DNA from 3 places in the Streptomyces sp. NPDC002838 genome. Region 1 is predicted to be linked to each of the others. Evidence: riboswitches for the same ligand, from Rfam matches in the RefSeq annotation. Region 1 holds a riboswitch; each other region holds the start of a gene.

The links. Region 1 has a riboswitch for cyclic di-AMP ahead of ABT063_RS29485 (M23 family metallopeptidase). Riboswitches for the same ligand answer to the same signal wherever they lie in the genome.
Region 2: linked by a shared signal. The riboswitch ahead of ABT063_RS11595 (M23 family metallopeptidase) and the one ahead of ABT063_RS29485 (M23 family metallopeptidase) in region 1 are both predicted to bind cyclic di-AMP.
Region 3: linked by a shared signal. The riboswitch ahead of ABT063_RS18380 (transglycosylase SLT domain-containing protein) and the one ahead of ABT063_RS29485 (M23 family metallopeptidase) in region 1 are both predicted to bind cyclic di-AMP.

What each region holds. Positions count from the first base shown of each region.
Region 1 covers NZ_JBEOVF010000026.1:84,131-94,575, forward strand. Annotated here, with positions in the region: gene ABT063_RS29455 (aspartate aminotransferase family protein) at 1-1,129, shown strand, start outside; partial or broken gene ABT063_RS52335 (XRE family transcriptional regulator) at 1,199-1,803, shown strand; gene ABT063_RS29470 (DUF6126 family protein) at 1,800-1,922, shown strand; gene ABT063_RS29475 (tyrosine-protein phosphatase) at 1,927-2,724, opposite strand; gene ABT063_RS29480 (alpha-galactosidase) at 2,906-4,975, shown strand; cyclic di-AMP (ydaO/yuaA leader) riboswitch at 5,281-5,439, shown strand; gene ABT063_RS29485 (M23 family metallopeptidase) at 5,444-6,397, shown strand; gene ABT063_RS29490 (DUF6250 domain-containing protein) at 6,592-7,311, shown strand; gene ABT063_RS29495 (SGNH/GDSL hydrolase family protein) at 7,457-8,242, shown strand; gene ABT063_RS29500 (TetR/AcrR family transcriptional regulator) at 8,454-9,113, opposite strand; gene ABT063_RS29505 (glutamate dehydrogenase) at 9,959-10,445, opposite strand, start outside.
Region 2 covers NZ_JBEOVF010000007.1:20,693-31,137, reverse strand. Annotated here, with positions in the region: gene ABT063_RS11640 (DUF6247 family protein) at 1-347, shown strand, start outside; gene ABT063_RS11635 (hypothetical protein) at 344-667, shown strand; gene ABT063_RS11630 (sugar ABC transporter substrate-binding protein) at 831-1,922, opposite strand; partial or broken gene ABT063_RS11625 (sensor domain-containing protein) at 2,161-2,418, shown strand; partial or broken gene ABT063_RS11620 (response regulator transcription factor) at 2,555-3,007, shown strand; gene ABT063_RS11615 (GTP cyclohydrolase II) at 3,023-3,664, opposite strand; gene ABT063_RS11610 (MarR family winged helix-turn-helix transcriptional regulator) at 3,820-4,338, opposite strand; gene ABT063_RS11605 (dihydrofolate reductase family protein) at 4,394-5,521, shown strand; tRNA gene ABT063_RS11600 (tRNA-Met) at 5,597-5,670, shown strand; cyclic di-AMP (ydaO/yuaA leader) riboswitch at 5,976-6,133, shown strand; gene ABT063_RS11595 (M23 family metallopeptidase) at 6,146-7,174, shown strand; gene ABT063_RS11590 (aldo/keto reductase) at 7,257-8,204, shown strand; gene ABT063_RS11585 (PrsW family intramembrane metalloprotease) at 8,389-9,708, opposite strand; gene trmB (tRNA (guanosine(46)-N7)-methyltransferase TrmB) at 9,759-10,445, opposite strand, start outside.
Region 3 covers NZ_JBEOVF010000012.1:166,635-177,079, forward strand. Annotated here, with positions in the region: gene ABT063_RS18355 (ABC transporter substrate-binding protein) at 1-1,084, shown strand, start outside; gene ABT063_RS18360 (carbohydrate ABC transporter permease) at 1,081-2,076, shown strand; gene ABT063_RS18365 (carbohydrate ABC transporter permease) at 2,073-2,948, shown strand; gene ABT063_RS18370 (LacI family DNA-binding transcriptional regulator) at 2,992-4,020, shown strand; gene ABT063_RS18375 (HAD family hydrolase) at 4,114-4,923, shown strand; gene ABT063_RS18380 (transglycosylase SLT domain-containing protein) at 4,975-5,715, opposite strand; cyclic di-AMP (ydaO/yuaA leader) riboswitch at 5,721-5,901, opposite strand; partial or broken gene ABT063_RS18385 (hypothetical protein) at 6,171-6,361, opposite strand; gene ABT063_RS18390 (zinc ribbon domain-containing protein) at 7,149-7,316, shown strand; partial or broken gene ABT063_RS18395 (peptide MFS transporter) at 7,561-7,826, opposite strand; gene ABT063_RS18400 (polyprenyl synthetase family protein) at 7,999-9,009, shown strand; gene ABT063_RS18405 (CHRD domain-containing protein) at 9,144-10,058, shown strand; gene ABT063_RS18410 (LolA family protein) at 10,302-10,445, shown strand, end outside.

The sequences.
Region 1 (10,445 bases):
CGACGCCTCTCTCGCCGACCTCACCCGCTTCGACTGCCAGCCGCTGCCGGGTCTGCTGGCCGAGAAGCTGCTCACCCACAGCCCGCACCTGGACCGGGTGTTCTTCGGCAACAGCGGTACGGAGGCGGTGGAGACCGCGCTGAAGTTCGCCCGGCGCGCCACGGGCAAACCGCGGATCCTGTACTGCGATCACGCCTTCCACGGACTGACCGCCGGGTCGTTGTCGGTCAACGGCGAGGACGGCTTCCGTGACGGCTTCGCCCCGCTGCTGCCCGACACCGGCGTACCCCTCGGTGATCTCGGCGCCCTGGCACGAGAGCTGAAGAAGGGAGACGTCGCCGCCCTGATCGTCGAGCCGATCCAGGGCAAGGGCGTGCACGAGGCCCCGCCCGGACATCTGCGCGCCGCCCAGGAACTGCTGCACAAGCACAAGGCGCTGCTCATCGCGGACGAGGTGCAGACGGGGCTGGGGAGGACCGGCGACTTCTACGCCTACCAGCACGAGGAGGGCGTCGAGCCGGATCTGGTGTGCGTGGCCAAGGCGCTCTCCGGCGGCTATGTGCCGGTCGGCGCCACGCTCGGCAAGGACTGGATCTTCAAGAAGGTCTACTCCTCGATCGACCGGGTGCTGGTCCACTCGGCGAGCTTCGGCTCCAACGCACAGGCCATGGCGGCGGGGCTCGCCGTGCTGTCCGTCATGGAGAACGAGCAGATCGTCGCCAATGCCCGGGCGACCGGAGAGCAGTTGAAGTCCCGGCTCTCGGCACTGATCGACAAGTACGAGCTGCTCGCCGACGTCCGCGGTCGGGGCCTGATGATCGGCATCGAGTTCGGCCGGCCCAAGTCGCTGAAGCTGCGCAGCCGTTGGACCATGCTGCAGGCCGCGCGCAAGGGCCTCTTCGCGCAGATGGTGGTCGTACCGCTGTTGCAGCGACACCGGATCCTCACCCAGGTCTCCGGCGACCACCTGGAGGTGATCAAGCTGATCCCGCCGCTGATCGTCGGCGAGCGGGAGGTGGACCGCTTCGTGGACGCCTTCACGGACGTGATGGACGACGCCCACCGTGGCAGTGGGCTGATGTGGGACTTCGGCAAGACACTGGTCAAGCAGGCGGTGGCGAACCGCTGACCAGACGGGGTCTTGCCCCCTGAGGCAAAAAGTTTGCCCCAAGGGCAAGACCCCGGCTGAATGGGGAGCATGAGCTCTCCCGAGTCCGAGCCTTCGGTGGAGGCGGTCCCGCTCGTCGCGCCCCAGCTCCGTGCCCTGCGCCGCCGGGCCTCCCTCACCCTGGAGTCCGCCGCCCGCGCCGCCGGCCTGTCGCCCGCCCCGGCCTGACTGGCATGGAGCCCGGTCCTACGCTCCGTAGCGCACCTGATACGCCCGGTGTGTCGTTGGGGGCGACAATCAAGTCCCCGACTACGAGCGAATCCCCGCACTTGCTCCGGCGGCTGGAAGGGTCGTCGTCGGACAGGCATGACCTGTCAAACTCCCCGGAGCGATCCAGGGGAGAGTCTCCCGGGCCGCCCGGGAGAGAACTTCAAGGTACGACCGTCTCGGAGCCGATGAGACAGTTGCCGACGGGGACGCGGCATGCAGGCACTGCCTCCGCGTCCCGTCCGGCACCTCGGCGGGACACCACGCACCGACTCGCGCCGGGCGACAGCGCGCACTCCGACTCGCTGACCCCGCACCGCATCGCCGCCGAAGACCGCGACGGCGTCGAGCTCCTGTTCGTCCACACCCTGCTGCAGAGCCCCACGGCCACGCTGTGCCTGGGCCCCATCCCTGGAGAGACGCCATGAGAGACATGGAGGAGAAGTTCCCCCGCGCCCTGTGGGTGCGCCTCATCATCTACATCGCGGTGGGGCACCTCTTCGCGGCCTTCATCTACCTGCTGTTCGAGGTCGGAGTGAAACGGTGAGCGCTCAGTCGAGCAGCCGCTCCCGCAGGCGCTCCCGGAGCTCCGGGGAGACCCCGAGGCCCTTCTCCAGGTAGGTCTCGACGCCGCCCCAGATTTCCTCGATGGTCTCGAAGGCCGCCGCCAGATACTCGGCGCGCGCCTCGAACAGGGGGCTGAGCAGCTCCATGACCTCGGGGGAGTAGGCCGAGGCGGAGTTGCCGCTGCGGTGCACCTTGTAGCGGCGGTGCTTGGCGTTCGACTCCAGGTAGTCGGCGAGGATCGCCTCGCGCTCGACGCCCAGGGTGAGCAGCGTCACGGCTATCGACAGACCCGCGCGGTCCTTGCCCGCCGCACAGTGCATCAGCGCCGGGACGCTGTCCTCGGCGAGCGAGCGCAGCACCTGCGTGTGCTCGGCGGTGCGCTCCTTGATGATCGCGCGGTACGCGGTGATCATCCGGTTCGCGGCCTTGCCGTCCGACAGGATCGCCCGCAGCTGGTCGAGGTCGCCGTCGCGGACCATCTTCCAGAACTCGGCGCCGTCCGCGGGGTCGGTCAGCGGCAGGTTCACATTGCGCACGCCCGGCAGCTCGACGTCGGGCCCCTCCAGCTTCTGGTCCGCCGCGTTGCGGAAGTCGAAGATCGTGTGCAGGTCCAGGGAGGCGAGGAAGGCGGCGTCCTCCTCGGTCGCGTGTGCGAGATGGCCGCTGCGGAACAGCACTCCGTGCCGCACCCGCCGTCCGTCCACGGTCGGCAGCCCGCCCACGTCCCGGAAGTTGCGCACTCCGGTCAGCTCGGGCTCGGTCGACGGGACCTGCTGCGTCACGAGAGCTCCTCCCCTTCGATCCCGCCTGCGCGGCTCGGCGGCGGGCACGCACTCGACCATACGACATGGATTCCTGGGGCAATGAGTTGTCCACAGGCGTTGCACCGCGGGCTCACGGCCCTTGATGATGTTGACGCTTGAGCGCACCTGTTCGTGTCTGTTCGTATCTGTGAGGGACTGGATGCTGGAGATCGCCGAGAACGGCCGTACGTGGATTCTGTCCGGGCCGGCCAGCAGTTACGCCGTCCATCTCACCGACGGCGACGAGCTGCTCCACCTGCACTGGGGGCCACGGATCGCCCTCGCCGACGCCGAGGCGCTCGCCGTACGGCCGCTGCCGGACTACTGGGCCTTCGAGTCCCCTCTCGACGGACGCGAGGAGTACCCGGTCGAGGGCGGCCCCCGCTTCGTGCGTCCCGCCCTGTCGGTGCGCGCCGAGGAGGGGCGCGGCACCGAGTGGCGTTTCGAGGCGTACGGCACCGAGGGCGAGGAGCTGCGGCTGCGGTTCCGTGACGGCGGGCTGGCGATCACGCTGCACTACCGCATGCGGGAGGACGTCGTCGAGCGTTGGGTGACCCTGGACAACGAGGGACCCGCGGTGGAACTCCTGCGCGCCGACTCCGCCACCTGGACCCTGCCCGACCGCGACGGCTGGCGGCTGTCCCAGTTGCACGGCCGCTGGGCCGCGGAGTCCCGGCTCGTGCGCTCCCCTCTCACCTACGGCGAGAAGGTCATCGGCAGCCGGCGAGGCCACACCGGGCACCAGCACCTGCCCTGGGTCGCGCTCGACACGGACGCGACCGAGGAACGCGGTGAGGTCTACGGCTGTGCCCTCGGCTGGTCCGGCTCCTGGCGCATCGCCGTGGCCCAACTCCCGGACGCGCGCGTGCAGATCACCGGCGGGACCGGGTACGACGACTCCGGTCTGCTCCGTCTGGAGGCGGGGGAGTCCTTCACCACGCCCGTCTTCGCCGGCCTGTGGAGCGACGGCGGCCTCGGCGGGGCGAGCCGGGCCTGGCACGCCTACCAGCGCGCGCACGTCATCCCCGACGCGGACCGGGACCGGCCGGTCCTGTTCAACTCCTGGGAGGCCACGGAGTTCGACATCTCCGAGGAACAGCAGCGGGTGCTGGCGCGGCGGGCCGCGGCGATGGGCGTCGAGCTGTTCGTGGTCGACGACGGCTGGTTCGGGGCGCGTACCAGCGACCGCGCCGGACTCGGTGACTGGACGCCCAACCCGGACCGCTTCCCCCGCGGCCTCAAGCCCCTCGGCGACTACGTGCACGGGCTCGGCATGCGGTTCGGTATCTGGGTCGAGCCGGAGATGGTCAACCCGGACAGCGACCTGTACCGGGCCCATCCGGACTGGGTGCAGCACCAATCGGGACGAAAGCGGACGGAGTTCCGCAATCAGCTCGTACTGAACCTCGCGCGCGAGGACGTTCAGGAGTACCTCTGGGAGCAGCTCGACGAGCTCCTCTCCAGCGCCCCGATCGACTACGTGAAGTGGGACTTCAACCGCTGCTTCACCGACGCGGGCTGGCCCGGCGAGCCCTACCCGCAGCGCCTGTGGGTCGACCACGTGCACGCCCTGTACGGCCTCCTGGACCGGCTGCGGGCCGCCCACCCGGGCGTCGCCTTCGAGTCCTGCTCGGGCGGCGGCGGCCGGATCGACCTCGGTGTCATGAGCCGTACGGACCAGGTGTGGACCTCCGACAACACCGACCCGCTCGACCGGCTCACCATCCAGCATGGCTTCAGTCAGATCCACCCGGCCCGGGTCATGGCGGCCTGGGTCACCGACAGCCCTAACGCCATGCTCAACGGCCGGGTCAGCTCGCTGCGCTTCCGGTTCGTCAGTGCCATGGCCGGGGTGCTCGGGGTCGGCGGCGACCTCGCCCGGTGGACCGAGGAGGAACTCGCCGAAGCCCGCGACTGGGTGGGTCTCTACAAGGAGATCCGGCCCCTCGTGCAGCGCGGCGACCTCTACCGGCTGCGGCCTCCGGAGGGCGGGCTGAGCGCGGTGCAGTACGTGCTCGGCGACGAGACGGTCGTCCTCGCCTGGCTCCAGGCGCAGCGTTACGGCGAGCCCGTTCCGGCGGTGCGGCTGCGCGGCCTCGACCCGACAGCGTCGTATGAATGCCGCGAAACGGGCGAAGTTCACCGGGGTGCGGTGCTGCTGCACCACGGGATGCGGACGGGGCTGCGGGGTGACCTTGATGCGACGGTTCTCCGGCTGCGTCGCATCTGAGGCTTCTGCCCGAATTAGCGTCCTTCATTCCAACTCCTTCTGGAATTAAGGGAGCTGAGAGGGTCACGTGAGGAGTGTCATATTCGTGACCGAGCGTCGCCCGTCATGTTCACGTAATTTACGTGGTTTTCAAGGGCGTTTGACCAAAAGAGAGGTTCGGAAATTCACGCAGGGTGACGGGGAATTCTCGTAACGGATCAACTCGGACGCATTCACAGGCAACCTCTACTTGTCCCTGTGCGTCTGGGTCGCTTACGTTCACCACCGATCCGGACGGACGCCCAATCCTGCCGCCGCCCGGAGCCCGCACACAATCACCCGTACACGGCAGGAGCGGGGGACCCACAGGCACAACCGCCTGCTCCGGTCTCCGGAACAGGCTAGGGGTAAAGCCGCGCTTCGGCGCGGCCGGGCATCTCCAGTCCGCACCCGACAGCTCACCTCGTAGGCGCCGGAGAGGAATTCGCCATGCCCGCGAAGGGTAAGCACCGCCGTCCCAAGTCCCAGCGTTTCACCCGCTCCATCGCCGTCGCCGGAACCGGCGGCGCCGCGCTCGCCCTCCCGCTTCTGGGGGCCACCGGCGCCCATGCCGCGACCGGTCAGTCCGTTTCGGAAAAGGCCGTTCAGTCGTCCGTTCCGGCCACTCGGAAGGCCGAAAAGGTGGTGGCTGAAAAGAAGCAGGCCGCTAAGGCCGAAGGCGTGAAGACCTATTCGGTGAAGGCCGGCGACTATCTCGCCAAGATCGCCGATGAGCAGAACGTCAGCGGTGGCTGGAAGAAGCTCTACGCCGACAACCGTGAAGTCGTCGGCGACGACCCGTCGCTGATCCACCCCGGCCTGAAGCTCACGCTCGGCAAGAAGGCGACGACTGGCACCACCAAGGCGCCGTCCGCCCCGTCCTCTTCCTCCAAGGCGTCTGGTTCGTCGGATTCGTCCGCGGCGCCGAAGTCGTCCTCCTCGGCGAAGTCGAACTCGACGGCCGCCGAGCAGAGCTCCGAGGCCACCGGCACCTCCAGCGGCTTCAGCACGCCCGTGTCCGGCGCCGTGAGCACCGCCTACCGCGTGGCGGGCAGCATGTGGTCCAGCGGGTACCACACCGGCGTCGACTTCGCGGCCCCGACCGGCACCTCGCTCAAGGCCGTGGGCGCGGGCACGGTCGTCTCCGCCGGCTGGGGCGGTGCGTACGGCAACCAGGTCGTCATCAGGCTCGCCGACGGCCACTACGCCCAGTACGCCCACATGTCCTCGATCTCCGTCTCGAACGGTCAGTCCGTGACCGCGGGCCAGCAGATCGGCCTCTCGGGCGCGACCGGCAACGTGACCGGCCCGCACCTGCACTTCGAGATCCGCACCGGCCCGGGCTACGGCTCGGACGTGGACCCGGTCGCCTACCTGCGCTCCAAGGGCGTCTCCGTCGGCTGACGCCCCACCCGACCGCCTGCCTGACACGCCGCCGAAGGCCGGACCCCGATCCCCGGGTCCGGCCTTCGGTGTGTCGCGGTGTCAGGGTGTCTGGGGTGTCTGGGGTGTCGACAGGGAGGGGATGGAGGGAACAAAGTGAACTCCGTAGCACTGCAAGCGCTTTCTGCTACCTTCTGCGACCTATGGAGGTTCCCGTGACGACCACACGCAGAGCTTTCGGAGCCTTGACGGCCGGTGCCGCCCTCGCGGCCCTCGCCCCCACGCCGGCGACCGCGACGCCCGGCCACCGACGCGGCCGGCTCATCGCCCGCGACGACTTCCGGCACGGACTCGACCGGTGGGCCGTCGAACTCCAGGGCGGTGGCACCGTCGCCGCGTCCCGGGGCGTGCTGGAGATCGACGTGCCGAGTGGAGCGACGGTCTGGTTCAAGAAGAGACTCGAAGGGCCGTACATCCTGGAGTACACCGCCACGCCGGTGTCGGAGGGCGGCGTCAACGACCGCGTCTCGGACCTCAACAACTTCTGGAACGCGGTCGACGTCCGCTCCCCGGACGACCTCTTCGCCACACCGAGGAGCGGGGCGCTGGCGGAGTACGACCACCTGAAGACGTACTACTCCGGATACGGCGCCAACTACAACACCACCACCCGGCTGCGCCGATACGTCGGCGAGGCGGGCGTCCGCCCGCTGGTCCACGACTACACCGAGCCGCTGCTCGTGGCCAACCGGCCCCACCGCGTCCGTATCGTCTCCGACGGCTCGACGGTCCAGTGGTGGAACAACGGGCGGCTCGTCTTCGACTACACCGACCCGGAGCCGTACACGGAAGGGCACTTCGCCTTCCGGACGGTGTGGAGTCACTTCCGGATCAGGGGCTTCCGGGTGTGGCGATGGATGCCCCAACACCGCTGATCAGCGGCCTATTCCGGGCTTGACCAATCCTTGAAGAGTGGCTTATCTCACCGCCCGTCAACCCTTTCCTACGGTCGCGTAGCTCACATCCGAAGGGGAATCATGATCCGACGTGGCAGACGATTCGAAGAATGACAACAGTTCAGTGATCGGGTCGTACGTGGCGGTGGGGGACAGCTTCACCGAGGGCGTCGGCGACCCCGGACCCGACGGGGCGCTCGTCGGCTGGGCCGACCGGTTCGCGGTACTGCTCGCGGACCGGCGGCCCGAGGGCGACTTCAAGTACACGAACCTCGCCGTGCGCGGCAGGCTGCTCGACCAGATCGTGGCGGAACAGGTCCCGCAGGCGATCGAACTGGCGCCGGACCTGGTGTCGTTCTGCGCCGGGGGCAACGACATACTCCGGCCCGGCACCGACCCCGACGAGGTCGCCGAGCGCTTCGAGCGGGCGATCGTCCGGCTCACGGCCGTCGCGGGCACGGTGCTGGTGACGACCGGCTTCGACACTCGTGGCGTTCCCGTGCTCAGGCACCTGCGCGGCAAGATCGCCACCTACAACGGGCATGTGCGGGCCGTCGCCGACCGGTACGGCTGCCCGGTCCTCGACCTGTGGTCCCTGAAGACCGTGCAGGACCGCCGGGCCTGGGACGACGACCGGCTCCACCTCTCGCCCGAGGGGCACACGCGCGTGGCGCTGCGCGCCGGACAGGTCCTCGGCCTCGAGATCCCGGCCGACCCGGACCAGCCCTGGCCCCCGCTCCCGCAGCGCGGCACGCTCGAGGTGCGGCGGGACGACGTCCACTGGGCGCGCGAGTACCTGGTGCCGTGGATCGGCCGCCGGCTGCGCGGGGAGTCGTCGGGGGACCATGTGACGGCCAAGGGCACGCTGTCGCCGCACGACATCAAGACGCGGATAGCTTCGGTGGCTTGAGGGGCTTCGGATGCCCGGACGGCACCGGCCGGGCATCCGGGTTCCGAGGGTGGGGCGGCACCGCCCTTGCGGCGCTGGATGCGGAGACCAGGACGGCGAACGCGCTGCTGATGGTCGTACGCGAGCAGGATGCGGCCGAGAGCGACCTCCGCACCGAGAACTTGTCTCGAGCCGGCCCCTTTTGCCGGGGAGGACCCGGTGACGGCCAGGGTCAGCGCGGTGTAGTGGCTGGACCGACCGCGGGCAGGGAGCTCACCGGTCCCTTCGTCAACGCCTCTCGCCCCAGCCCCAGTTCCCGGGCCAGCGCCTCGTCCACCCACTCCTGCGCCCGCGCCCGCGACACCGCACCCGCGTAGGACGTCAGCTGCACGGCGAGCCCGTCGAGCAGGGCCGTCAGGCGCAGGGCCGTGCCGCCCGGGTCGGGGCAGCGGAACTCGCCCGCGGCCACGCCCTCGGCGATCACGTCGGCGATCGCCGCCTTCCACCGTCTGTCGAGGTCCCGCGTGACCTCCTGCAGCGCGGGCTCCCGCAGCGCCGCAGCCCAGCCCTCTATCCACAGCCGCCAGCCCTTGGCCTGACCCGTCGGGGCGTACCAGCGCACGGCCGCGCGCAGTCGGCGCAGCGCCGTCGTACGGCGGCCCAGCAGCTTGCGCAGACGGGCGAGATCGTCCTCGGCCGCGTACGTGAACGCGGCGGCGACCAACTTCTCCTTGGTGGAGAAGTGATAGAGCACCAGGGCGTTGCTCACGCCGAGCGCCGAGGCCACGTCGGCGATCCTGACCGCCGCCACGCCCCGCGCCTCGATCTGCTCGATGGCGGCCCGCAACAGCTCCTCACGCCGCTCCGCCACGCTCAACCGCACTCTCACCACGCGGTCAGCCTATTCCGTCGGCGGCGACGGTGGCGGAGGGAGGCCGGCTGCTTCGGGGCGGGCGGATCGGGGCACGGGCCTGCGGGCGCAGCCCCAGTGGGGCCGGCGGGAGCTCCGGCGTGGCCGGGGCGAGGCCGCGGGATCGGGAGCGGAGTCCCAGTGGGGGCAGGGCAGGCCCCGGCGGGGTCCAGGGGGTGAGCGGAGCCCAGTGGGGTTCGGGGGCGGAGCTCCTGCAGGGGGCGGGAGCGGGCCCCAGGAGGGGTGCAGGGGCGGAGTCTCCGGCGGGGTCTGGGGGCGGGCCCCTGGGTGGGGTTCGGGGAGGCGGGGCCAGTGGGGTTCGGGGTCGGAGTTCCGGCGGGGTTCGGGGCTGGAGGCTCCTGCGGGGGCGGGAGCGGGGCCCTGGGAGGGGTGCAGGGAGCAGGGCCCTGGGAGGGGTGCAGGGGGCGGGCCCCTGGGTGGGGTTCGGGGAGCCGGGGCCAGCGGGGTTCGGGGTCGGGGCTCCGGCGGGGGTCGGCAAGCGGGGCCCTGGGAGGGGTGCAGGGGGTGGAGTCTCCGGCGGGGGTCTGGGATGGCGGGACCCGGTGGGGTTCGGGGATCGGGCCTCAGCGGGGTTCGGGGGTCGGAGCCCCAATGGGGGGCCGGGGCTGGAGCCTCGGCGGGGGCGGGAGCGGGGCCCTGGGAGGGGCGCGGGGGGCGGAGTCCCCGCCGGGGTCTGGGCGGAGCCCCAGGGCGAGGGGTCACCTCATGGCCGACCGAGTCGGGTGGCGGTGGGTGAAGGACAGGGGGGGCCGGCGGGACGGAGCCCCCTGGCCGGGCCGAAGGGGCAGAGCCCCGGCGATCCCGCCTCACCGGTACCACCCGAACCGCTCGGCGATCACCGGCAGCCGGTCCGCGACCAGGGCGTGCGCGGCGGCCCTGGGTGTCGTGCCGTCGGCCTCCGCGCGGGCCAGCATCTGCTCGACCAGGGCGCGCATCGAGCGGCGCGTGTGGGCGAACGCCGCCTCCGCGTCCGCGCCGATGTCTCCGAACAGCGTCCACCACCACCAGGCGTTCGTCCCCGAGTTGACGACCACGTCCGGCAGCACGGTGACGCCACGCGCGGCCAGCAGCTCCTCCGCCTCCGGCAGGACCGGCATGTTGGCCGCCTCGACGATCCAGCGGGCGCCGATCCGCTCCTGGTTCGACGTGTCGATCGCGTAAGAGACGGCCGCGGGCACCAGCACCTCCGCGTCGGCGGACAACCAGGCCTCACCGGGCAGCTCGCGGTCCTCGGGGCGCAGTGCGGAGCGGTCCACGGTGCCGTACGCGTCCCGCGCGGCGAGCAGCGCCTCG
Region 2 (10,445 bases), on a different contig from region 1:
TGACTGCCCACGCAGCCGAACCGACATCGGTCGTCCCCCCCATGCCCGAGCGGACCCCGAAGGCGCTGCGTGAGGCAATCGCCCGGCACGCTCCGCAGCTCCTTCCCGACTTCGACGAGCACTGGAAGCGGGCGATCGCCGACACCTACGACCTCGCCCCTCTGCCCGCATTCCTGGCCCGCTGGTGGGTCGAATACTCGATCGCCCGTGACCCCAAGCTCGACGCTCACGTGGACGATCTCCACCGCCGTGCGGCAGAGGCCACCGACTACGCCGAGGCCAAGGCCCTTCTGGAAGAGGTGTCGAGGATCCGCTACAGCGCGCGGGAGCTGGGGCCCGGCCAGTGACCGACGACTTCATGGGGCCGCCCTGGCAGATGGACTGGCGGCTCGATGCCCTCGCCTGCCGCGATGCGCTGCCTGAACATGTGCGGAAGATGGTGGACGAGGCCCGTGCCGAACTGGTCACCGCGAAGGATCCGTACTTCCGGGGGATCGACGCCGATGGCGACCTCCCGGAGAGCATGTATGTCCAACCGGTGCGGTCCACCGATCCCAAGGGGCCGTACATCCTTTACTTCGACAACCATCGGGGCTGGCTGGTCTACACCTTCGACCGGCGCCCCGAGGATCCGCAGATCGTGGTGGTGGAGGTCTTCTGGCAGTGAACCGGCGGCGAACCGAAGCCGGTCACGTGTCAAGCCGGTGACCCCCGGCACCCCCGGAGGGGTTGTGTGCGGGGCCCGGCACGCCGGGCTCCGTCGAATAGGACCCCGCGCCCCTTCGTACGCGGTAACCCGCAACGACGTACGTGCCGAGAACGAACAGCCCTCACGACCTCAGCCCCGCCGCATCGCAAGCCGCCACGATCTCCGCCGTACAGATCTGATCGATCGTGTACATACCGTCCTTGACGACGGTGTCTTCGATGTTGTCCCGGGTCACGGCAACCGCGGGGAGCACGACGGCCGGGATGTCCTTGGTGGTGGCGTTGCTGACCCGGTCCTCGGCGATCGCGTCGAGGCTCTCGCCGCGGCCCAGGGCGAGGGCCATCTCAACGGCTGCGGCGGCTTGGTCCGCGTAGGACTTGTAGACGGTCATGTACTGCTCTGCGGTGACGATGCGCTGGATGGCCGAGACAAGAGCGTCCTGGCCGGTGACCGGTGGCAACGGGTTGATGCGGGCGGCCTTGAGGGCGGAGATGACGCCGGAGGCGAGCCAGTCGTTGGCGGCGTAGACACCGTCGATTCTGTCGGCGCCGAGGGTGGCGATGGCGTTCTTCATGTTCTGGTGGGCCGTCGAGATCTCCCACCCGGGCGTGTCGTAGGCCTTGCCGATCTTCACCTTGCCCTCGAGGACGGAGAGCGCGCCCTTCTTGAACGCATTCGCGTCCGGGTTGATGGGATCGCCGTTCATCATGACGATCTGGCTGTCGCGGGCCCTGTCGCCCAGAGCCTCGAGAAGTGCCTTGCCCTGGAGCTCGCCGATGGCGTGGGGGTCGAAGGAGACGTAGGCCGAGATGGGTCCCTCCGCGAGGTGGTCGTAGGCGACGACGGGAATGTCCGCCGCGTGTGCGTCTCTGATCGAAGAGCGGATCGCCTCGGCGTGGACGGAGGCGAGGATCAGGACATCGACCCCCTTGGCGATCATCGCCTCCGTTTGCTGCCCCTGGGTGGCCGCGTTCAGCCTGGCGTCGGCGTACTCCACCGTGCAGTCGGCGCACAGGTCCTTGATCTTCTCCTCGATCAGGGGCTTGTCGAACTGCTCCCAGCGGGTGGTCCCCCCGTAGCCCGGGAGCAAGAGGCCTATCCTCAGGTTCTCGCCCGAGCCGCCGGACTCGCCGGACTGCCCGCAGGCGCCGAGACCGACGGCCAGTGACACAGCTGTCACGACGCCGACAACACCACGCAGACACGCACGCATCTCCCCGGCCTCCTAGCACCTACGAGTCCACCACGGGAGTGGCTCCGAGGCCACCGGACGCCGACACCAGCACCGGACAGCACACGGCCCAGCCCACGCCCCTGGTGTAGCCCGCTACACCCTCCGCCCGGGTACCTCCTCCCCCGCGCGCCGCCACCGGGTCGCCCAGCGTTTGCGCCATGTGGAAACCGTTCAGCGGGCCGCCTGGGCCACGGTGCATCTCGTCGTGGCCGCGGCGATGGCGTTCGGTGTGTGGATCTTCATCACCGTGCTGCTGATCGCCGCCATCGGCACGGTCGCGGTGGTCGGTGCCTGGATGCTGCCCGAGACGGTGGTGCTGATCCGGCGGATCGCCGGGGCCAAGCGGGGGCTGACGGCCGCGTGGACGGGGCGGCGGATCCCCGAGGCGTATCAGACCATCGGCGGGACGCTGCGCGAGCGGCTGCGGATCGCCGTACGGGATCCGGGAACGCTCACCGACCTGCGCTGGATGCTCGCCTACTACTTTTACGGCGCCCTCGTCCTCCTCGCGCTGCCGCTGTGGCCCGTCGGGCTGGTCGTCGACGGTGTGGGGTGCGGGCTGCTGCGGCGGCGTGCGGTCGTGCTGCCGTTGATCGTCCGGCTCGCCGACGGCGCGGGTCGCCCGGGAGAAGATCCCCGGGCTGCCGGTGCTGGTGCTCTCGCAGTACGTCGAGGAGTCGTACGCCGCCGAACTGCTGGGCGGGGGCACGGGCGGTCTCGGCTACCTGCTCAAGGACCGGGTGGGGCGGGTGGACGAGTTCCTCGACGCGCTGGAGCGGGTCGCGGGCGGGGGTACGGCGCTGGACCCCGAGGTGGTGACCGAGCTGCTGACCCGTCGCCGCGACACCCCGCTCGACTCGCTCACCCCGCGCGAGCGCGAGGTGCTGAAGCTGATGGCGGAGGGGCATGACAACGCCACCATCGCCAAGATGCTCGTCGTGACGGAGCGCGCTGTGCACAAGCACATCGGCAACGTCTTCCTGAAGCTGGGGCTGCCGCCGAGCGACAGCGGGCACCGGCGGGTGCTGGCCGTGCTGGCGTACCTGGCGCACACCCCTCAGTGATACAGGCCTTGGCCGTCAGACCGCGTGAAGTCCCGTCAGTTCGCCCAGCGGCAGCGTGTGCTGGGTCTGGAGGACCTTCGCGCGCAGGTAACGGACGTTGTGTGCGGTGGTGAAGACGCCCGTGGGCACGCGGTCACGGACGTCGATGCCGAGGTCGCGCAACTGGCCCGCCTTGTCGGGGTTGTTGGAGAGCAGGTCCAGGGTGGAGACGCCCAGGGCCTGGAGCATCTGCGCCGCCGCCGTGTAGTCGCGGGCGTCCTCGGGCAGGCCCAGCGCGGTGTTGGCGGCGTAGGTGTCGAGGCCCTGGTCCTGGAGGGCGTACGCGTCGAGCTTGTTGTAGAGGCCGATGCCGCGGCCCTCCTGGCGGAGGTAGAGCAGGACGCCGCCGCGGTCGGCGATGCGCTCGACCGCCTCGCGCAGCTGCGGGCCGCAGTCGCAGCGGGCGGAGCCGAAGACGTCGCCGGTCAGGCACTCGGAGTGCAGACGGACCAGCGGGGTCGTGCCGGGAGCGGGGTCGCCGAGGACCATGGCCACGTGTTCCTGGCCGTCGGCCAGGCCGTGGAAGGTGACCAGTTCGGCGTCGACGCCATAGCCGTCGTGGAAGCGCAGCGGTACCCGGACGCGGGAACGCGGGGTGGCGGCGGGGAAGTCGGGCATACGGGTTCTCCCGGGTAGGGTCCGGTGGTCACATCTGCTTCAGATTTGAAGCAGATCTACGGGTACGGACCCTACCCTATGCTTTAAATTTGAAGCAATGGGGAAATGGTGAGGAAGCGGCGGATCTGTGACCAGGGTCACTGGGTTCACTGGGTTCACTGGAAGGACGGAGACGAGCGGCGGCGCCAAGGGACCTCGTCGGTGGCGGGGCGCTCCCCGTCGTCTCCCTGGAGGGCCCGGGTGATTCCCGAGCAGATCTCCTCAAGCTGGCCCACCTGTTCCTCGGTGAGATGGTCGAAGAGGGAGGCGCGCACCTTTTCGACGTGTCCCGGTGCCGCCTGTTCCAGGATCGTCATGCCCTCGTCGGTGAGAATGGCGAGGCTGCCGCGCTTGTCCCAGCGGCAGCTCTCCCGCCGTACCAGGCCGTCCTTCTCCAGCCGTGTCACCCCGTACGTCAGCCGGCTGCGCGTGATCTTCAGCTGCTCGGCGAGGTCGGTCATACGCAGGCGCCGTTCCGGAGCCTCGGAGAGGGTGGCCAGGATGGAGTAGTACAGGTGGGGCATGCCGGCGTCCTGCTGGAGCTGCCGGTCGAGCGCGTCCTCCAGGAGGTGCGTCGCGGCGATGTACGCGCGCCAGGCGCGCTGCTCCTTCGGGGTGAGCCAGCGAGTCGTCATGCCACCAGTGTAAGTTTGTTTCAAACTTGAACCAAGCCCGCCGGGGAGCGTGCCGATGCCTCATCCCTACGTCCTGCTGTCCGCCGCCGTCTCCCTCGACGGCTACCTGGACGACACCGGCCCCGAGCGCCTCCTGCTGTCCGGCCCGGCCGACTTCGACCGGGTCGACGCGGTCCGGGCGTCCGTCGACGCGATCCTGGTCGGCGCGGGGACCATCCGGGCCGACAATCCGCGGCTGCTGGTCAACTCGCCGGAGCGACGGGCGGCCCGGGTGGCCGCCGGCAAGCCGGAGTACCCGCTCAAGGTCACGGTCAGCGGCTCCGGGGACCTCGACCCGACGGCGAAGTTCTGGCACACGGGCGGCGAGAAGATCGTCTATACGACGGAGAAGGGTGCGGAGCGGGCCCGGGCACTGGGCCTGGCCGCCGATATCGCCCCCCTGGGTGCCGAACTCGACTGGCGGCGGCTCCTCACGCACCTGCACGACGTCCGCGGGGTCCGCCGCCTGATGGTCGAGGGCGGCGGACAGATCCACACCCAGCTGCTGCGGCAGGGGCTCGCGGACGAGCTCCAGCTGGTGCTGGCGCCGCTGTTCGTCGGCGATCCGGAGGCCCCGCGGCTCTTCGGGCCCGGGCCCTACCAGGGCGGGCGTCTGCGGCTGGTGGAGACGCGGGCGGTCGGTGACGTCGTACTGATGCGGTACGAGCCCACGGCGCCCGGGGTGGGTGGGGCCGCGTCGGCTGCGGATCACCACTGGCTGCGGCTCGCGTGCGAGCTGGCGGAGCGGTGTCCGCCGTCGGCGACGGCCTTCAGTGTCGGGGCGGTGGTGGTGGCGGCCGACGGTACGGAGCTGGCGCGTGGGTACTCCCGGGAGGGCGACTCCGTCGAGCACGCGGAGGAGGCGGCGCTGGGGAAGATCGAACCGGGTGATCCTCGGCTGGCGTCCGCGACGGTGTACAGCAGCCTGGAGCCGTGCGCACGGCGGGCGTCTCGGCCGGTGCCGTGTGCTCGGCTGATCCTGGAGGCGGGTGTGCGGCGGGTGGTGACGGCCTGGCGGGAGCCGGACACGTTTGTGCCGGGGGCCGATGGGAGCGGGGTGCTGGCGGCTGGAGGTGCGGAGGTGGTCGTGCTGGCGGAGTACGAGGGGCGGGCCAAGGGGCCGAATCGGCATGTGCTGGGGTGAAAGGGCGCCCGCACCACCCCGATGACAACCGTGGCGACTTGTGTCCTTCGCATGGCGTACACTGGTGTTTACCGACGCGGGGTGGAGCAGCTCGGTAGCTCGCTGGGCTCATAACCCAGAGGTCGCAGGTTCAAATCCTGTCCCCGCTACTGAAGGCCGAGGGCCGGAATCCGAAAGGGTTCCGGCCCTCGGTTTTTTCGTGTGTCCCGCACGCTCGTGACCGTTGTCACGGGTGGTGACCGGGCGACCGCCCTCCGCATAACAACTGACATACCGTCAATACCTGTGTGACACATGAGGCGCGGCCAACTCGCCCGTTTTTCGCCGGTCATGGGCCGTAAAGTCCTGGGCGAAAACGTTAATGATCAAGTGGAACAGCTTGGAATCGAGCCCCCGGGTCTATTAACGTTCGATAACGCAGCGCGGTCGTCCCAGCCGTCACAAGAGGCGGCTCCGTGCGCACGCGCCGAATTCCGCAAGGGAACCGGGGAACCACCACCATGGGGTGAATCGCGTGGATACCACCGTGAAGTCACGGCTGGTATACGCGCGTAGGAGACCTTCCTGCTCCGAACCCGTCAGCTAACCCGGTAGGCGAGAAGGAAGGAAAGGAGCACGCCCCACGTGGCGTCCAACCGGCCTGCCCCAGAAGCCCCGCTCGAGCCGAGCCAGCGCGACACCGAGACCTTCGGCTACGACAGCTACCGCACCGACGAGGGCCCCTGGACGGAGTGGAACCCCACCGAGGAGTCCCTCCGACCCGTACGCGGCCGGCACCGTGTCGCCAAGCAGCGTGGCGGACTCGCCCGCAGCTCCACCGTCCTCGGCGTCGGCGTCATAGCCGCCGTCAGCGCGGGCGGCATGGCCAGCGCGCAGACCGGCAAGCCGCCGGTGTCCATCTCCCTGCCCGACCTGCCCAACGTGGGTTCCCTGATATCGGACGACGAAGCCTCCGAGGGCTCCGCGACCGCGCTCAGCAGCGTCGGTGTGGCCTCCGCCGACACCGATCAGGGCGCCGCGGGCGCCGGTGAGGCGCTGCGCTCCAGGATCCTGGCCCAGGCCGAGCAGCAGCAGGACCAGGTCGAGAGCAAGGCCGCCGCCGAGGCCGCGGCCGCCGCCGAGAAGCAGGCCGCCGAAGCGGCCGCCAAGGCGGCGAAGGAGGCCGAGGCCAAGGCCGCCGCCGCGAAGCAGAAGGCGGAGGAAGAGGCCAGGCAGAAGGCCGAGGCCGAGCGCCTCGCCGAGCTGGCCAGGCAGTACACGCTGCCGACCTCCTCGTACACCATCACCTCCACCTTCGGTCAGGCCGGCGCCTACTGGTCCTCCGGCCAGCACACCGGCCTCGACTTCGCCGCGCCCACGGGCACGCTGATCAAGGCCGTGCACAGCGGCACGATCACCCAGGCCGGCTACGAGGGGTCGTACGGCTACAAGACGGTGCTCACCCTCGATGACGGCACGGAGATCTGGTACGCCCACCAGTCGTCGATCAGCGCCAGCGTCGGCCAGAAGGTCAACACCGGCGATGTCATCGGCCGCGTGGGCGCCACGGGCAACGTGACCGGCGCGCACCTCCACCTGGAGGTCCACCCGGGCGGGGCCGACAACGGGATCGACCCGATGGCCTGGCTGCGGAGCAAGGGACTCAACCCCTGAGACCCTGAGCCCGCGTCGATTTACGCGGTTTTTGCGGGCGCCTCCGGAATGGGGCGCTCCACCGCGGTTGTTGATCCACAGCATGACTTCTCTCCGCAAGCTCGGTAACTCGGACCTAGAGGTCTTCCCGCTCTCCCTCGGCGGCAACGTCTTCGGCTGGACCGCCGACGAGGCTGCCTCCTTCGCCGTGCTCGACGCGTACACGGCCGCGGGCGGCAACTTCGTCGATACGGCCGACTCGTACTCGTCGTGGGTCGACGGCAACGAGGGCGGCGAGTCCGAGACCGTCATCGGCAAGTGGGTCAAGGTACGCGGCAACCGCGCGGACGTGGTGATCGCGACCAAGGTGAGCCAGCACCCTGAGTACCGGGGCCTGTCCGCCGCCAACATCAAGGCCGCCGCCGACGCCTCACTGCGCCGCCTCGCCACCGACTACATCGACCTCTACTACACCCACTTCGACAAGCCGGAAGTGCCGGTCGAGGAGATCATCGGCGCGCTCGACGAACTGGTGCGCTCGGGCAAGGTGCGGTACATCGCCGCGTCCAACATCTCCGCCGAGCGGCTGGAGGCGTCCCTCGCCTTCTCCGACCGCGAGGGCCTGGCGCGGTACGTGGCCCTCCAGCCCCACTACAACCTGGTCTCGCGCGACACCTACGAGGGCGATCTGCAGGACCTCGCCGAGCGCTCCGGCCTGGCCGCCGTCCCGTACTACGCGCTGGCCTCCGGCTTCCTCACCGGCAAGTACCGCCCCGGCAGGACGGTCGACAGCGCGCGGGCGGCCGCGGGCGCCGCCAAGCACCTGGAGACCGAGCGCGGCCGGAAGGTCCTCGCCGCCCTCGACGAGATCGCCGAGGCCCACGACGCCCCGGTCCCCACGGTCGCCCTGGCGTGGCTGGCCGCCCAGCCGACGGTGGCGGCCCCGATCGCCTCCGCGCGGACGGTGGAACAGCTGCCGGCGCTGCTGGGCGTTGCGGAGCTCACCCTGACGGAGCCCGAGCTCGCACGCCTGGCGGAGGCGTCGGCCTGACTCGCCGGAGGCTGGGTTCTGACTTGCCGGAGGCGTTGGCCTGGTTCTCGGGCGGGCGGGTTCTTCTCGGCGGCTTGAGCTTCGGATGGCCGCTTTCTGCCGTCGGCCGCTTCTCTTCGCCGCGGCGGTGCTCAGCCGCGACGGCGGGATCCGGCGGTGTCGTAGCCGCCGCGACGCTCGGCGATCACGTCCGGTACGGGTTGTAGGCCGGATACCGCACCACGGGAGACGCCGGATACCCGTACACCCCGTACACCGGCCACGGCGGCGCGGCCACCGCCACCGGCGGGGCCGTCACCCGTGCCGCGTGGTCCAGGGCGGGACGCGCCACCTCCCGGCGGCGCCACAGCTCGTGCAGCAACTCCCGTTCCCGTACGACGAAGTCGGCGCCCGCGCGGCCACGGCGCCCCCGATGCCGTAGGAACGCCAGCGAGGTCGCGTACGCCTCGTACTGCGCGACCGCCCGCGCCGCGGACCGCCCGCCGTGGTGCCGGGCGTAGTCGCGGGCCAGCTGCCGGGCCCGCATCGAGCCGAGCGCGTACGGCTCGGCCGGGGTCAGCCAGCCCGCCACGGTGTACGCCGGCAGTTCCTCCCGTACGGTCTTCAGCTCGCGCTGCCGGGTCCAGATGACCAGCCAGGTCAGCAGCCCGAACGCGGGCACCATGAAGGCCGCGTAGACGGCGAAGAACCCGTACTCGCCGAACGTCGACGACCCGTTCCAGATCGCGTGCATGCCCATCGCGAGCAGCAGCCCGGACAGGGGGAGCAGGACACGCCTCACATGCTGGCGGTCGCCCGACAGCGCGGCGATGCCGAAGCCGATGCCGGTGAGGACGGTGAAGAGCGGGTGCGCGAACGGCGACATGATGACCCGCACGAAGAAGGTCGCGGCGGTGACGGAGGCGATCCCGCTGTCGCCGGTGAGCTGGTCGGTGCCGAAGGCGGTGCCGAGGTAGAGGATGTTCTCGGTGAACGCGAAGCCGGTGGCGGTGACCCCGGCTATCACCACCCCGTCGACGATGCCGGTGAAGTCCCGGCGTCGGAAGAGGAAGACGAGCAGGACCGCGGCCGCCTTCGCGCACTCCTCCACGACCGGCGCTATCACGGTCGCCCCGAGAGTGTCCGCGCTGGAGGGATCGGCGGTCGCCGTCGCTATCCATCTGGTGGCGAAGCTGTTGGCGACGATCGCTATCAGCGCCGCCGCGCAGGCCCCCCAGGCGAAGGCGAACAGCAGGTTCCGCCAGGGGCCGGGCTCCACCCGGTCGAGCCACCGGAAGACGGCTATGAGCAGCGGCACCGGCAGCACCGCGAGCCCGAGCCCGACCAGGAACCCCTCGGTGCCGGTCTGTTCGCGGACAAGGGCGAGGATGACGAGCCCGGAGAGCGTGAGGAGGGTGATCAGCGCGCCGTAACGCACCCACTTCTTCTGCCACCAGTGTGCGTGCCGCAGTGCGCCGTCGGCGGGATCACTGGGGTGCGTCGGGTACGGGGGACAGGTGGCCACGGCATTGACCCTAACGAGGCAGAGGCGCCGCCGCAGGAGCGTGAGGCGGCTCAGGCGCCGGTGGGGGGTTGTTCTTCGCGTCGGTCTTCGTGCCGGCTTTCGTGCCGGCTCTCTTGTCGGCTCTCTTGCTGGTCCTCGTGCTGTACGCGGCGGAAGAGCAGGTCGTTCACGACATGTCCCTTCTCCAGTCCCTGCCCCTCGAAACGGGTCAGCGGCCGGAAGGCCGGACGTGGCGCGAAACCGCCGTTGGGCTGCGTGTTCTCGAAGTAGGGGTGCGCCGTGAGCACCTCGAGCATCTGCTCCGCGTACGGCTCCCAGTCGGTCGCGCAGTGCACGATCGCCCCCGGCCTGAGCCGGGTCGCGGCGAGCGTGAGGAACTCCGGCTGGATCAGCCGCCGCTTGTGGTGCCGCTTCTTCGGCCAGGGGTCGGGGAAGTACACGCGCAGGCCGTCGAGGGAGTCGGGGGTGAGCATCTCGCGCAGCAGGATGATCGCGTCGCCGTTCCCCACCCGGATGTTGGACAGCCCGTTCCTGTCGGCGAGACTGAGCAGATTGCCCTGCCCCGGGGTGTGCACGTCCACGGCGAGGATGTTGGTGTCCGGGTCGGCGGCGGCCATCCGGGCCGTGGCCTCCCCCATCCCGAACCCGATCTCGAGGACGACGGGATTGCCGTTCCCGAACAGCTCACCGAGATCGATGGCGCGCTGCCCGTCGATATCGAGCCCCCACTTGGGCCA
Region 3 (10,445 bases), on a different contig from region 1:
CTCCAAGCTGATCACCGCGAAGAAGGCCGGCAACGCCCCCGACCTCGTCCAGGCCGAGTACCAGTCCCTGCCGACTCTGGTCTCCAACGACGTGCTCGCCGACATCTCGAAGCACGTGGGTGACGCCAAGTCCGAGTTCGCCGAGGGACTGTGGGGCATGGTCACGCTCGGCACCGACGCGGTCTACGGCGTGCCGCAGGACTCCGGGCCGCTGATGTTCTACTACCGCGAGGACCTGTTCAAGGAGCACGGACTCAGCGTCCCCAAGACGTGGACGGAGTTCGCCGAGGTCGCCCGCGCCGCCAAGAAGGCCGTCCCGGACGCCTACCTGACCACCTTCTCCTCCAACGACCCGGGCCTGTTCGCGGGCCTCGCCCAGCAGGCCGGCGGCAAGTGGTGGAGCGTCGACGGCAGCGGCAAGTGGACCGTCGCCATCGACGACGCCGCGACGAAGAAGGTCGCCGAGTTCTGGGGCGGCCTGGTGCAGGAGGGGGTCATCGACAACCAGCCGATGTACACCCCGGCCTGGAACAACGCCCTGAACAAGGGCACCCACCTCGCCTGGGTCTCCGCCGTGTGGGCGCCCGGCGTGCTGGTCTCCTCCGCCCCCGACACCCAGGGCAAGTGGCGCATGGCCCCGCTGCCGCAGTGGAAGGCGGGCGACAACATCACCGGCAGCTGGGGCGGCTCCTCCACCGGCGTCTCCACGGACTCCGAGCACGCCGAGGCCGCCGCCAAGTTCGCCCGCTGGATCAACACCGACCCGGAGGCGCTGGCCGCCCTGGTCAAGGAGGTCGCCGTCTACCCGGCCGCCACCAAGGGCCAGACCGGCGACGTGCTCACCACGCCCGCGTTCTTCCCGAACCAGAAGGACTTCTACACCACGGCCGCCGAGATCGCCGCCACCACGGCCGCCTCCGCCTGGGGACCGAACGTCCAGACCGCCTACGGCGCCTTCACCGACGGCTTCGGCAAGGCCACCAAGGCGAAGAAGGAGGCCCAGTTCGCCTCCGCCCTCAGCACCATGCAGTCGAAGACCCTCGACGACATGGACAAGCAGGGCTTCGAGGTGACCGAGGCATGACCAGCACTCCGCTCAAGGGCGCCGACCGTACCGCGGTCGGGCCCTTGGCGGACGGCACCGGCACCGCCAAGTCCGTCCGCCCCAGCCGCGCCCGCCGCCGAAGCCGCAGCGCACCGTACTGGTTCCTGGTGCCCACCCTGGTCCTGTTCGCCGCCTTCACCCTGGTTCCCATCGGGTACGCGATCTGGCTCAGCCTGCACAAGGTCAAGGTCAAGGGCATCGGACTCGGCAAGGGCGCCCGCGAAGAGGTCTGGAACGGCTTCGGCAACTACACGGCCGTACTCCAGGACTCCGAGTTCGGCCACAGCGTGCTGCGCGCCTTCGGCTACGGACTCATCGTCATCCCGACCATGCTGGGCCTGGCGCTGATCTTCGCGCTCATGCTGGACACCCCCAAGGCGCGCAGCGCCCCCTTCGCACGGCTGGCGATCTTCCTGCCGTATGCCGTGCCGGGCATCATCGCCGCCCTGATGTGGGGCTTCCTCTACCTGCCGACCGTCAGCCCCTTCTACTACCTGCTGGACAAGTTCGGCCTCCCGCAGCCGGACCTCTTCAACGGCGGCAACCTCTACCTCTCCTTCGCGAACATCGCGGTCTGGGGCGGCACCGGCTTCAACATGATCGTCATCTACACCGCGCTGCGGGCGATCCCGCAGGAGATCTACGAGGCGGCCCGGATCGACGGGGCGTCCAACCTCAAGATCGCCCTGAGGATCAAGATCCCGATCGTCATGCCCTCGCTGGTGCTCACCTTCTTCTTCTCGGTGATCGCCACCCTGCAGGTCTTCACCGAGCCCATGGCCCTGAAGCCGCTCACGAACAACCTGCAGAGCACGTGGAGCCCGCTGATGGCCATCTACGACAGCGCCTTCCTGAAGTCCGACATCTACGGCGCCTCCGCCACCGCGGTCGTCCTGGCCCTGGCCACGTTCGTCCTCTCCTTCACCCTGCTGCGCATCTCCGACCGATACACCCGGGAGGACCGGGCATGACCCCCCTCACCCTCACCGCCGACGCCACCGGCAAGGCCCGTGCGCGGCGCGTCGCCTGGGTCCCCACCCTCGTGCTGATCCTCGGCGCGCTGTACTGCGTGGTCCCCATCGCCTGGGTGGTCATCGCGGCGACCAAGGACCGGTCGGAGCTGTTCTCCACCTTCAGCTTCGCCCCCGGCACCGGCTTCTTCGGCAACCTGAGCGACCTGACCTCCTACCGGGACGGCATCTACTGGCAGTGGATGGCCAACTCCGCCTTCTACGCGGGCCTCGGCGCCATCCTGTCCGCCGCGGTCTCGGCCGCCGGCGGCTACGCGCTCGGCCGGTTCGCCTTCCGCGGGCGGGAGTTCATCTTCAAGATGATCCTGGCCGGCGTCCTGGTGCCGAGCATCGTGCTGGCCGTCCCGCAGTACCTGCTGCTGTCGAAGATGGGCATGGCCGACTCGTACTGGTCGATGCTGCTGCCGTCCATCCTCTCCCCGTACGGCGTCTACCTGGTCCGCATCTACGCGGCCGCCTCGGTGCCCGCCGAGCTCATGGAGGCCGCCCGCATGGACGGCGCGAGCGAGTGGCGGATCTTCTCCCGGATCGCGGTGCCGATGATGATGCCGGGCCTGATCACGGTGTTCCTGTTCCAGTTCGTCGCCATCTGGAACAACTTCCTGCTGCCGTACGTGATGCTGGCCGACGACACCAAGTTCCCGCTCACCCTCGGGCTCTACACGCTGCTCGCGCAGGGCGCCTCGCAGCCCGCCCTCTACACCCTGGTCATCACCGGATGTCTGCTGGCGATCGTCCCGCTGATCGCGCTCTTCCTGGTGATCCAGCGGTTCTGGTCCCTGGATCTGCTGAGCGGCTCGATCAAGTCCTGAGCGCCCAGCCTCATGTGAAAAGCACCTGCCCCGAACGAGGAACATGACCACCAGCGCGAACGGACGCCGCAAGCCGCCCACCATCCACGACGTGGCGCGGGAGGCGGGCGTGTCGCGGGGCACCGTCTCCCGCTTCCTGAACGGCGGCCACTACGTCTCGCCGGCCGCCCGCCGGGCCGTGGAGGCCGCCATCAGGAAGACCGGGTACGTGGTCAACCGGCACGCCCGCAGCCTGAGTACGGGCCGCTCGGACTCGGTGGCCTTCTTGTTGACGGAGCCACAGGAGAAGTTCTTCGAGGACCCCAACTTCAACGTCCTGCTGCGCGGCTGCACCGAGCGCCTCGCGCAGCACGACGTCCCGCTGCTGCTGATGCTGGCGGCCAGCGACGACGACCGGCGCCGGCTGACCCGGTACATCACTTCGGGTCATGTCGACGGCGTGCTGCTGGTCTCCAGCCACAGCGGCGACCCGGTGGCCGCCGAACTGCGGGACGCCGGCATCCCGTTGGTGGCCTGCGGCAAACCGCTCGGGCTCGGCTCCAAGGTGAGCTACGTGGCGGCCGCCGACCGCGACGGTGCCCAGGAGATGGTCCGCCATCTGATCGCCGGCGGCCGCCGCCGCATCGGCATGGTCACCGGTCCGCTGGACATGCCGGGCGGCACCGACCGCCTGGCGGGCTACCGCGATGTGCTCATCGAGGCGGGGATGCCCTACGACCCGGCGCTGGTGGTGGAGGGTGACTACCGCCGCGCCGGCGGCGAGCGGGCCGCCCGCCGACTGCTGGAGCAGGCTCCCGACATGGACGCCGTGTTCGTCGCCTCCGACCTGATGGCACTGGGCGTCGTCAACACCCTTCAGCAGGCCGGACGTTCGGTCCCCGATGACATCGCCGTCGGCGGATTCGACGACTCACCCGCGGCCACCGCCATCACCCCGGCCCTCACCACCATGCGCCAGCCCTTCGACCGCATCAGCGCCGAGATGGTCCGCATGCTGCTCACCCAGATCGCAGGCGAGGACACGGCCGGGGTGATACTGCCCACGGAACTGGTGGTACGGGACTCCGCATGAGCGGGTAACCGGAGCAGCCGTCAACGCATGTGAAGGAAACAGCCGTCCGGTTCACGTCGAGTCGGTGGGGCGTTCCATCCGTATTCTCTGATCATGGCCGCACCCATCGCATATTCACTCATCGCCACCGACCTGGACGGAAGTCTGCTCCGAGGCGACGACACGCTCTCCGACCGGTCGCTCGCCGCGCTCATGCGGGTGGCGGCGGCCGGTGCCCGGCACCTGGTGGTGACGGGCCGCCCGGCGCCCAGAGTGCGGCCGCTCCTCGACGACCTGGGCAGCGAGGGGCTCGCGGTGTGCGGGCAGGGCGCGCAGGTGTACGACGCCGGCGCGGACCGTCTGCTGTGGTCGGTCACCCTGGACCGGGAGTTGGCCGAGACCGCGCTCGGCAAGATCGAGGCCGAGGTGGGGCAGGTGTACGCGGCCGTCGACCAGGACGGCGTCGACGGCCTCACGCTCATCGAACCGGGCTATCTGATGCCCCACCCGACCCTGCCCGCAGTACGGGTCGGCCGGCGCGACGAGCTGTGGTCCGCGCCCATCAGCAAGGTGCTGCTGCGCCATCCCGACCTGTCCGACGACGAGTTGGCGGCGACGGCGCGCGGAGTGGTCGGTTCCCTCGCCACGGTCACCATGTCGGGCCCCGGAACCGTCGAACTCCAGCCATGCGGCATCACCAAGGCGACGGGGCTGGCCCTGGCCGCGGAACACCTCGGGCTGGGGCCACGGCAGACCATCGCCTTCGGGGACATGCCCAACGACATCCCCATGTTCGACTGGGCCGCCCACGGCGTGGCCATGGCCAACGCCCATCCCGAACTCAAGGCCGTGGCCGACGAGATCACGCTGTCGAACGAGGAGGACGGCATCGCGGTCGTCCTGGAGAGGCTCTTCCGCCGGTAGGCCGGCGGTGCTGTTCGGTCAGGTGAACAGCACCGCCGACCGGACGACGTCCTAGTACGCGCCGAAGACGTTGTCGATCGAGCCGTACCGCGCGGCCGCGTAGTTGCAGGCGGCGACGATGTTCGCGACCGGGTCGAACGGGTCGAAGGACGTGCCGGCCACGTGGTACGCGGCGAACGTCGGGTCGATCGTCTGGAGGAGCCCCTTGGAGGGGGTGCCCGCCGCGGCGTTGGAATCCCAGTTGTTGATGGCCAGAGGGTTGCCGGACGACTCGCGCATGATGTTGCGGTGAATGCTCTCGTACGAGCCGGGAATTCCCTTCTGCGCCATGATGTCCATCGCCTGGCGGATCCAGCCGTCGAGGTTGTTCGGGTACGTCTTGGCGGAGGCCTGAGTGGCACGGGTGACGGACTGGGCGGACTTCTTGGTGGGCGTGGAGGCCTTGTCGGCCTTCTTCGCCGTCCTGACCTTCAGCTCGAGGCCCTCGTGGATCAGCCTGGGGTTGTCGCCGACGGCCTTGCGGTTGTCCTTGTAGAGCTGTCGCCAGCCGCCGGGTGTGTCGTACTTGTCCGCGATGCCGTAGAGCGTGTCGCCCTTGACCGTGGTGTACGTGACGGACTTGACCTGCGCCGCGGCCTGCGCGGCGGCGGGGGCCTTGGCCGGCTGTGCGGCGCTCGCGGTGGTCGCGCCCAGGAGCGGGAGGGCGAGTGCGGCGGTCCCGGTCCCGGCGGCGACGACGCCTCGGGTGAGCGGGCTGGTTCGGGGGCGGCGGTGCTTACCTCGTGCGGCCATGGCGCTGTTCCTCTCCGGCGCCTACGAGGTGAGCTGTCGGGTTCGGGCGGGAGTTGCCCGGCCGCGCCGCCTTGCGGCGACACGACTTCACCCCTAGCCGTTCCGGTGCGACATGTGTCGTCCGGCCCGGCGACTTACCTGGGTCCCCCGCTCCTGCCGTGCGAGTGTCTTCGTCGATGAGTCTCGGTCCGGGCGGCGGCAGGATTCGGCGTCCGCCCGACAGGCCGGGAACGTATGCGAGAGCACACGCCCGGAACAAGTGGCGGACTCACGCACCGCCCCTCTTGACCTTGGAAGGAGGCGCAAGGGGTGCTTGATCCTTTGCTGCTGCCAAGCCTCAACTTGGGTGTGGTGCAAGGGGAAGCGCGGGTGCGACGAGGTGGGGGTGTCCGCGGGTGCGAGTGACCCAACTCACGGGCATCCACAAGAGTGGTAAATCGGGCAATGGGCCCAACTCATTGCCAACCGGCCGTCCGTGGGATCCGCTTCTCCCGGGCCCGGTGGAAGACCACCTCGCCGCCGTCGGTGCAGATCACCTCGTTGGAGGTGAGGAAGTCCGTCCCGTCACAGCTGATCGCGCCGTCGCGTCCCAGGCGCGCTCCGGCCGGTGTGGCCGGATCGACCGGTCCGAGCGGGTACGGGCGGACGCGCCACAGGAAGCCAGGGAGATCTCCGTGTCCGAATGCGGAGGAGTTGGAGGCCGGATGGCGTCGCGGATATGAAGCTGGTGGCGCAGGCAAAGCTCTGCCGACATCCGTGCAGGCGACGGCATTTGAGGCAACGCTGCGCGCCTGCAACGAGGCAGCGACTTGGGTCAGCCGGGTCGCCTTCGAAAAGGAGGTGAAGAAGAACTTCGCGCTGCGCAGGCTCACCTGCGACGAAGTGAAGGCGCGATGGGAGCTGGGGGCCCAGGCCGCCCAGCATGTGATCAAGAAGACATGCGACGCGTATGCCACTCTCAGGGCGAACCTGGGGGCCGGGAACCTCGGCAAGCCTGGATCCAAGCGATACCGCAGGGCGGCTGAGCAGCCCATTGCCTTCCGCCCAGAGGGTGCGCAGCCGTACGACGACCGGATGCTGTCCTGGCAAATCGCTGAGCGACGGGTCTCCATCTGGACCGTTTCCAGGCGGCTCAAGGATGTGGCGTTCGTTGCCTCTCCCGAGCGGCTGGCCACGCTGGCGCTGCACCGCAAGGGCGAGTCCGATCTCGTCTGCCGGGACGGTATGTGGTTCCTGCTGGCCACCTGTGAGGTACCCGAGGCCGAGCCGAAGGCGGACCCGGTGGACTTCCTCGGTATCGACCTCGGCATCGCGAACAGCGCCACCACGTCCGGTGGCGAGATCTTGGCCGGGCGGGCGCTCAATCGCACGCGCGTTCTAGAGCGGGAGCTTCGTGCCAAGCTGCAAGGCAAGAACACTCCGCATCGCGAAGCATGTGGGGCATCCGCGAGCGGGTACGGTTTCGCAAGCCCCAACGGGCCACCCACGCCGGCTGGTCGTTTGCCCAGCTGGGGGCGTTCATCGCGTACAAGGCCCGCCGGGCGGGGGTGCCGGTGGTGTACGTCGATCCGGCGTACACCTCGCGCACCTGCGCCGAGTGAGGGCACCTCGACCGGGCGAACCGGGTCTCGCAGGCCTGGTTCGCGTGCCGGAACTGCGGATTCGTTGATCACGCAGACCGATGGGGGCACCTCCCGATCGAGTGAAGTCGAGGGTGGGGGAGGCTCCCGCAACGTCCGCGCTCGTGCGTGGGAGTTGTGGTGACGCGGGGCCGGGTCAACGGCCCCTGTCGCTCCACGTGGCGGTGCCGTTGCAGCCCAGCCGCGACCCCGGCATGATCCGCCGGAGAGTGCCGTAGGCGACGGAGACGGAGGTGGCGATTCCGGCCGACATGCCCAAGCCGCCGTGGGCCGATGTGTCGGCGACGTAGAGGGCGAGGATGGCCTGCCATGCCGAGGAACGAGAAGCGTTCCCAGGCCTCGAGACCGGAGAGGGTGAGCAGGCCTTTTGGGCCGGCCGAAGAAGGCGTGGTCCTCGGGGGGCGGCGGGTGTGGCGTCGCGATCGATTCATGACACGCTCCGCTATTTCTGCATAAGTCAGTACATATCATTTGGTATCAAGTGATCAAAAATAAACCGGGAGTGATCCGATACCGCCCGAGCTGGACGGGCGGGCGCTATCGGTGATCGAAACTTGACCGGATACGCTGACTTGAGTGATGGCAGCGACCTATCGACAAACCGTGTAATCGCCAGTAGACACCAGCAGACAGGAGACCCCTCGTGACCGTCGTCGGGCCGTTCGGGCTGAGCGTGCGGGACCAGGCTCTGGAAGCCGATGTCCAGGCCGGGTTGGCGGCTGTCGAGGAGGGATTGCTCGAAGCCACCAAGAGTGAGGTCCCTTTCATCACGGAGGCCGCCCAGCATCTGGTGCGGGCGGGTGGAAAGCGGTTCCGGCCGCTGCTCGTGATGCTCTCTGCCCAGTTCGGGGATCCGTATGCGCCCGGGATCGTGCCGTCGGCGGTGGTGGTGGAGCTGACCCACCTGGCGACGCTGTATCACGACGACGTGATGGACGAGGCGGAGGTGCGGCGCGGGGTGTCCAGCGCGAACGCCCGCTGGGGCAACTCGGTCGCCGTCCTCACGGGTGACTTCCTGTTCGCCCGGGCCTCGTACATCCTGGCGGACCTGGGGCCGGAGGCGGTGCGGGTCCAGGCGGAGGCGTTCGAACGGCTGGTCACCGGTCAGATCCTGGAGACGGCGGGGCCGACGGACGGGCGCGACCCGGTCGAGCACTACCTGGATGTGCTGGGCGGCAAGACGGGGTCGCTGGTGGCGGTGTCGTGCCGGTTCGGGGCGATGATGTCCGGGGCCGACGAGACGGTCGTCGATGTTCTGACGCAGTACGGCGAGCGGCTCGGCGTCGCCTTCCAGCTGGCGGACGACGTGCTGGACATCGCCTCCGACTCCCACGAGTCCGGGAAGACACCGGGGACGGATCTGCGCGAGGGCATCCCGACCCTTCCCGTGCTGCGGCTGCGGGAGCGGGCGACGCGGCTGGGGCTGGCCGAGGACATCGCGCTGTGCGAGCTGCTGGACTCCGACCTGAGCGACGACGCACGGCATGCCGAGGCGTTGGCCGCGCTGCGGGCGCATCCCGCGCTGGAGCAGGCGCGGCGGGACACGGTGCGGTACGCGGAGGACGCGCGGGCGGCGTTGGCTCCGCTGCGGGAGTGCGGCGCGAAGGTGGCGCTGATGGAGCTGTGCGACGCGGTGGTGCATCGGGCGGGCTGACCCACCCGAGCACTCACGCGTGGCGCACACCACAGGCCTGGATTGAATTCAAGCCAAGATCATCTCGTATGCATGCCCAGAAGCTGACGCAGGGGCTGTCAGCTGTCCTACGGGAAGAAAACATCATCATGGGCATGAACGCGACGTTCTCGACACGCCGTAAGACCCTGATCATCGCCGCCGTCGTCCTGACCACCGTCGGCGGTGTCGCCGCCACCACGATTCCCGCCACCGCCGCCGAAGACACCGGCACCCTCCTCGCCACCAGCCTCCGGGGCGCCAACGAGGTGCCCGCCGGGGACCGGGACGGTGTCGCACTCCAGTTCGTGAAGGTCGACGGCGACAAGGTGTCCGTCGCCGTCAAGTGGCGCGGCACCGACAAGCCGACCGCCCTGCACATCCACCAGGGCGCCAAGGGCACCAACGGCGCCGTCAAGGTCGACTTCACCAAGCTGCTCGGCAGCAAGGGCAAGGGGCACAGCGTCACCGGGACCGTCACGGTCCAGGACGCGGCGCTGCTCAACGCGCTCAAGACCGACCCCAACTCCTTCTACGCCAACCTCCACACCGCCGAGTTCCCGGGCGGAGCCGTCCGCGGGCAGCTCCACAAGGTCACCGTCGCCTCCTTCGACTTCCGCGACGCGCTCGACAACTTCCAGGCCTCCGTCGTCAAGGGCAAGCAGATCTACGAGTGCAAGCCCGCCGAGGGCGGCGGCCACGCCTTCGCCCAGCGGGATGTGAGCGCCGTACTCGGCGGCCGTATCGCGCACTCCTTCGTCGAGCCCAACTCCGGTACCCCGCAGTGGATCGCCCGCGACGGCAGCGCGGTCACCGGGGCGGTCATCTCCAGGACCCCGAACGGGGACGGGAACATCCCCGAGCTGGACCTCAAGGCCACCCAGTCCGGCAAGCACCACGGCCTGCTCGCCGACACCGCGGAGATCCTGCGGCTGAACACCGTCGGCGGCGTCGCCCCGGCCGGCTCCTGCTCGCCCGGCACCGTCGTCGGCGTGCCCTACCAGGCGGACTACGTGTTCGTAGGCCGTTGAGCGACCCTGACAACAGGCGGCGCCCTCCCGAACCCCTACGGGTCGGGGGAGGCGCCGCCGCCCTGTGTCATACCGCAGGTGTACACGGAGTTGATCCCGGGGTCTGACGATTCCTCCCGGCGGATTTGGTCAGATGGACATCACGGAAAACACCACTCCTCACCGATTCGGGTGAGAATGGCGGCTACGGGGTGGACGCACGGGAGTTGACAGGCCGCCGCCGACGACGGAGGTAAGGCACACATGGCACCGTTCGAAACCGAAGACAGCACGACCGCCGCGGAGGAGGTCGACGACCGGTACACGGGTCGGCGCAAGGCCGCGCGGTACGTCGTCCCGGTCGCGGTGGTGGGGGTGGCCGCGGCGACCATCGGGCTCGTCCCCGCG